3 regions of the Bartonella sp. HY761 genome follow, and region 3 is predicted to be linked to each of the others. Evidence: predicted binding sites of a transcription regulator. Region 3 holds the regulator's gene; each other region holds the start of a gene.

Region 1 (2,286 bases), 490 kb from region 3:
TCGATCAACTCAATCTAACCCTCAATAAGGGTGGAAAGCTAGATGCACAATTAAAGATGGATGGCATAACCATAGACTCGCTCCTAACTGTACTAACCCTGCAGCGTGAAAATGATCATGGAAAAATTGATAAGTCGCGCATGGCGCTAGGTATGCTGGGGCAAGTTCAAAGATATAATTTCTATAACGGATCATTTGTTTTTAAAGATTATGGTTTAACCAATAAAATAATCAATGCACAAGCAAAACGAGAAAATAAAATACCTCTTCAATTAAAAGAAGAATGGGCAAATGGTCTGCCTGGATGGCTATCGTTTGCCAAAAAAACAAGTTTTTTTGAACAAGCTAAAAATCAAATAATTATTTTTATAAATAACCCTAAAACATTGCAATTTGAGTTAAAACCCATGGGGCGTACATCACTGGTGATGTTAGCACTTGCCGGAAAAATCAATCCCGAAAGCCTAATTAAGCAATTGAAACCATCAATTCACGCCAATTAAACACCCAAATGCTTAAACTTAAAAGGCAATCTTATTCATTAAAAATACCAAACAAATAGATTATTGATTCTGTCTTATCCATATTATTGCAAGCAAAAACAAAATCTTCATGAAAACTTCAAAGAGATATGGCTTCAATCACTAATCTATTTACACTCTCACAAAAAGAACATCAATAGAACAAAATTTTAAAATACAATATTTTCAATTAGTTAAACCCCTTGCAAAAAAAGAACAAATCATGTACAAATGATTCATGTGAATAATCAATCCAGGGTTTAAAAATCCTGAAAAGGTGGTGTAAGATGTCTCAGAAAACATTACGACTTGTTGAGGATAATACCGTGGATAAAACAAAAGCATTAGATGCTGCCCTGTCCCAAATTGAGCGAGCATTTGGCAAAGGCTCAATCATGCGTCTTGGGCAAAATGATACAGTTGTAGAAATCGAAACCATTCCCACTGGCTCTTTATCCCTTGATATTGCTCTGGGTGTAGGTGGCTTGCCTAAGGGGCGTATTGTTGAAATTTATGGACCAGAAAGTTCTGGTAAAACTACGATGGCATTGCACACCATAGCCGAAGCCCAAAAGCTAGGCGGCATTTGCGCATTTGTTGATGCAGAACACGCGCTTGATCCAGTTTATGCTCGCAAGCTTGGTGTTGACCTTGAAAATCTTTTGATTTCTCAACCAGACACTGGCGAGCAGGCATTGGAAATTACCGATACTTTGGTGCGCTCTGGTGCTGTTGATGTATTGGTTGTTGATTCTGTTGCCGCTCTAACACCAAAAGCTGAAATAGAAGGCGAAATGGGTGACAGCCTCCCTGGCTTGCAAGCTCGTTTAATGAGCCAGGCATTGCGTAAGTTAACCGCTTCAATTTCACGCTCTAATTGTATGGTTATCTTTATCAATCAGATTCGCCATAAGATTGGCGTTATGTTTGGTTCACCTGAAACAACTACAGGGGGTAATGCACTAAAGTTTTATGCATCTGTTCGTTTGGATATTCGTCGTATTGGCGCATTAAAAGATCGTGATGAAGTTGTAGGCAATCAAACCCGTGTTAAAGTGGTTAAAAACAAATTAGCTCCCCCATTCAAACAAGTTGAGTTTGATATTCTTTACGGTGAAGGTATTTCAAAAGTTGGTGAACTTGTTGATCTTGGCGTCAAAGCTGGTATTGTTGAAAAATCAGGTGCATGGTTTTCCTATAATTCTCAGCGTCTTGGTCAAGGTCGCGAAAATGCCAAACAATTTTTGCGGGAACACCCTGAAGCAGCTCATGAAATTGAAGCCGCATTACGTCAAAATGCGGGACTTATCGCCGAAAAATTCTTAGAAAATACTGGTCCTGAAGCAGATGATGAAAGCGCAGCCGGATAGTATTTAATTGATGTATGATATTAAAGGGAGTTAGTCAGTTCAGCTATCTCCCTTTTTGTTTTTGATAAAGGCTATTTTTCACTTAGGTTATACCTTATGAATATTATGGTTCTATGTTTATGTGGCTGTGTTTCGTTATTTTTTACGCTAAAAACAAGATGTGTCTAACACTAAGGTTGCATATTTCAGAAAATTTTCTCTTAGTAGTTTTAACTAGATTTTTGCATGAGTAACGGAAGAATGGCTATAATATTTTCATTCGCATTTTTCAGTCCAATAGAACGCCTTTTTGGGAATATCTTTTAATTAGTTAAGCAAGAATTTGACGAATTCTTTAATGCCATTAATAAAGACTTGTCTTCATGCCAATTCATATTTCAAATGGTCAATACAAA
Region 2 (2,286 bases), 120 kb from region 3:
TGCAGTCATATAACGCTCAATCTCATCGCGAGACCAAGCTGAATCTGTTTCTTTCCAACGGCGTTCCATATTCGGGATAACACCTTCAAAAGGTTTTACAGCCTTGTAGGAGCGGGCACCATCATCATAAACAAATTCAATATCTTTTTTGCCCGTGCCATAAAGTACAGCCTGTTGGGCTTCCGGCGTTAGTTTATTCCATATATCGGTTAGTTTAAAATCATAAGCGCGGCCAATAGCTTCCAAAGTTTGATTATAATAAGGTGATGAAGATCGGGCCCAAGGGGCGATAGCTCCAGCTTTAAGGCTTATGCTATCATCAGGTACAATTAATGCCGCATCAATTGCTTGTTTTTGACCAAGGCCATCACAAGTCGGGCAAGCACCTACTGGATTATTGAAGGAAAAGAGCCTTGGCTCAATTTCAGCAATGGTAAAACCGGAGACGGGGCAGGCGAATTTTTCTGAAAATAAAATGCTTTCATGCGTGTCGTTTTTGGATTTATTCGCTGAATTGGACGCTAATTCGTTATCAGGTAAGGGCTTATCGGCAAATTCGGCAATGGCTAAGCCATCAGCCAAGCGCAAACTTGTTTCTATACTATCGGCAAGTCGGGTTTTAAGGTCATCACGCACAGCAACGCGGTCAACAATGACATCAATATCGTGCTTGAATTTTTTATCAAGATTAGGCACATCGCTAATCTCATAAAAAGTGCCATCAACCTTAACCCGTTGAAAGCCTTTCTTTTGTAGTTCGGCAAATTCCTTTTTAAACTCGCCTTTTCGACCGCGTACGAGCGGTGCGATAATATAAAGCCGCGTTCCTTCTTCTAAAGCCATAATGCGATCAACCATTTGGCTAATTGTTTGGCTCTCAATAGGCAAGCCAGTCGCAGGCGAATAGGGGACACCAACACGGGCAAATAGCAGCCGCATATAATCATAAATTTCGGTAACGGTCCCAACTGTCGAACGCGGATTTTTACTCGTTGTTTTTTGTTCAATTGAAATTGCTGGTGAAAGACCATCAATTTGATCAACATCCGGCTTTTGCATCATCTCAAGAAATTGACGCGCATAGGCAGAAAGGCTTTCAACATAGCGCCTTTGCCCTTCTGCGTAAATAGTATCAAACGCCAATGACGATTTACCAGAACCTGATAAGCCTGTCATAACAATGAGTTTATCACGGGGCAGGTCGATATCAATGTTTTTAAGATTGTGCTCACGCGCGCCACGGATAGAAATATATTTCTGCTCAGACATAAAAAATCCAAAATTAAAGAGTAGAACAAAAAAAGAACAATTGCTAAATAATGCAATTTCGCCTATATTACAATATGGCAAAATAAATTGTTTTAATGGTTTAAACTAATATAACATTGAAATGGCATTTTACGAGGGCAAGGCACGAAAATGTTAACATCTGTGGAAAGGATGTTTATTTATCGCTATTTGTTTTAACCTCTCGAATAAAGCGTATAAGGTGACGTTTCAAAACATAAAATATTTATCTCTCTTGTTAAGAATGTGATATGTTTTTACTTAAAAACAATAGGTTGAATATTTTATCCCGATAAGGGAAAGAGATAAGGTGAACTGATTCACCTCTTTAATTTGCATAATATATGGAGATAGTAATGGCCGGTAGCGTAAACAAGGTAATCTTGGTTGGTAATCTTGGAGCCGATCCAGAAATTCGCCGTATGGGTTCTGGTGATGCCGTTGCAAGTTTTCGCATCGCTACCTCAGAAAGCTGGCGCGATAAAAATACTGGTGAGCGTAAAGAGCGCACTGAATGGACCAATGTTGTGATTTTCAATGATAATTTGGTTAAGGTCGTTGAGCAATATGTCAAAAAAGGTGCTAAGCTTTATATTGAAGGGCAGTTGCAAACCCGTAAATGGCAAGATCAAAACGGTAATGACCGTTATACAACTGAGGTTGTTTTGCAAAAGTATCGTGGCGAATTGCAAATGTTAGATAGTCGCGGTGATGGCGGAAATGCAGGGCGCGGCGAAGTCGGTAATTATAATAGCGGTGGTTACAATAATAACCGTAATTCTAATTTCAACAATTCAAATAACTCTGGTAATTCTAATGCAGATCGTGGCTTTGGCGGCGGTAATGATTTTAGCAATCAAGGCGGTGGGGGTAACTTCTCGCGTGATCTTGATGATGAAGTACCATTTTGATTGAAATCGAAATTTTATAACGAATTGATTTAACTGTCGTTATATAAAAATAGATGAAATCTCGTTATTTGCTTATTTAAATTATTAG
Region 3 (2,286 bases):
TGGCGAGCTAACGCGCCTTGATAGTGTAGAATTGCCAGATGGTGACTTTACAGCGATAAGAATTGAAATAGATAAGCGCGGTGGAGGACTCGACTTAGATGCTTTACCCATGGAAATTGCACTTGCGCCTAACAATCTTGTTTTTTTAGCACGCGGCAAGTCGCCCTATGCCATACAAATTGGGAAAAGTCAGCAAAAGTCAATGGAGCTTGCATTTGCTGATCTAGTTCCGGGTGCTGTCGATATTGATGATCCGCGAATTAGCCGCGCAGTTTTAGCCGAACCATTGAAAAATATTTCTAAAGTGCCGGAAATAGAAAAGGTGGATCAATTTAACTGGCGGCAATTTATATTGTGGGCTGTTCTAATTTTAGGTGTTGGATTTTTGGTGCTAATCGCATTTCATCTATTGCGGCAATCAGAGCAAAATACACAATAGGTGCCAGAATAAACAATAGGTGGTGGGCCTTGATTGGAACAACGCCTATTTATTTTGAGAAAAATGGTATGAAAATATCATGAGAACAAGAAGGAGAGGCGCAAAGAAACACCTAAATAATTCCATCTTATTCTAATTGTTTGAGACGATTTTTAAGCAATGACTTACCCATTTGGTAACAATCTCTATCTTCAGTCCCCAATGCCAAATCCTTAATTAATCTAGTATAAACTATTACAAAGTTTATTTGCAGAGCATTAAAAGTTGCCAAACTCATTAACACTTTGAGTATTGCATCTTGGGTTGTTTTTATCGAATTGTTTTCCTGTCGACAAAAATTGGTGCATTATTAGAATTTTTACCTATTTTAAAAGAAAAATGAAGGCGTTCGCTTTAGTAACTGCGAAATAGCCCCACGAGCTTTCCTTGAATATTGACCCTATTAGCAGGAAAAATACGATTTTCATAAGCAGGGTTCGCGGCTTCAAGTTCAACAAAGCTTCCCTTAGGCTTATAGCGCTTTAAGGTTGCTTCTTCATCATCAACCAAGGCAACCACAATTTCGCCCGTTAGTGCCACGTCAGCCTTACGGATAATCACCGTATCGCCATCATGAATACCAGCTTCAATCATCGAATCGCCCTTAACTTCAAGAGCATAATGTTCCCCCTTACCAATCATATCAATTGGCATAGTAATGCTGCTTATTTGGTGCTGAATTGCCGATATGGGTACACCAGCTGCAATTCGTCCCATAACTGGAATGTCAACATTGCTATTAGCCGCGACAGGGCGATTAGCCGCAATTGTTTCATTACCAGCGACAGGAAATTTGGATTTTGCAAGCGAACTGGGCGAAGCCATATTAGTATCTTCCGCCATGCTTCCATAATTATATGAGGGGCGGTGGGGCATGTCAGGAAGTTTAATAATTTCCATTGCGCGGGCGCGGTTTGGTAGGCGGCGGATAAAACCACGCTCCTCCAAAGCGGTGATAAGTCGATGAATACCTGACTTAGATGCTAGTTCAAGTGCATCTTTCATTTCATCAAATGATGGTGGTATTCCTGTTTCTTCCAGTTTTTCATGGATGAACATCAACAATTCACGTTGTTTGCGCGTTAACATAATAGCCCCATAAGTCGAATCATTGGCACAAATAGTGAACATATCATATATGTTCCACTATTGTTCTGCAATAGGGGCAAATAATTTAAATTAAATTGGAATTTTTGTGTGGCATTACAATTTTATAATCTGGTTGGGTACTGTTTTTATTGGCTTATTAGATTTAATGCTTTTAAACAAAAATGCCGGCTATATAGCCGGCATTTTATCAAAAAATATTGCATGTCGAAGAATTAATCTTCTTCATTTTCAAACATTTGCACTGGTTGGCTTGGCATGATTGTTGAAATAGCATGCTTATAAACCAATTGCGAATGACCATCTCTGCGCAATAATACGCAGAAATTATCAAAGGAAGTGACAATACCGGTAAGCTTGACGCCATTTACCAAGAAAATTGTCAATGAAATTTTTTGCTTTCTTACGGCATTCAAAAATAAATCTTGAAGATGTTGCGCCCGTTCTGCCATTGTTTTTACCTTTTATTGCGAACCGCATAACTAATTATTTTTATTTCATAGCATGCCAACAGCAAGGGCTGTCAAGTTAAATTCAAAATTATTACAATATATTACCGAATATTTTGTTTTTGGGCTTATAATTGTAGGATTTTCGGTGCTGACGCTTCGGCTTGAGCAAAACTAGCATTGGGTCGTTTAGTGTTACTTTATGTTCAATTGGTTTAAACGGTCATTAATAATTGTTGAATTGATAGGGCC

The links. The regulator LexA, encoded in region 3, represses DNA repair genes until DNA is damaged. The targets are predictions, from matches to a motif close to TGTTCNNNNTGTGTTCNG.
Region 1: the regulator LexA is predicted to act here: its motif matches at 669-686, upstream of recA (recombinase RecA).
Region 2: the regulator LexA is predicted to act here: its motif matches at 1,291-1,308, upstream of uvrA (excinuclease ABC subunit UvrA).

What each region holds. Positions count from the first base shown of each region.
Region 1 covers NZ_CP104887.1:1,264,196-1,266,481, reverse strand. The annotation lists gene N6A79_RS05340 (hypothetical protein) at 1-503, shown strand, start outside; gene recA (recombinase RecA) at 809-1,891, shown strand.
Region 2 covers NZ_CP104887.1:1,631,195-1,633,480, reverse strand. The annotation lists gene uvrA (excinuclease ABC subunit UvrA) at 1-1,269, opposite strand, end outside; gene ssb (single-stranded DNA-binding protein) at 1,644-2,198, shown strand.
Region 3 covers NZ_CP104887.1:1,749,365-1,751,650, reverse strand. The annotation lists gene N6A79_RS07535 (DUF3999 family protein) at 1-439, shown strand, start outside; gene lexA (transcriptional repressor LexA) at 833-1,567, opposite strand; gene hfq (RNA chaperone Hfq) at 1,801-2,037, opposite strand.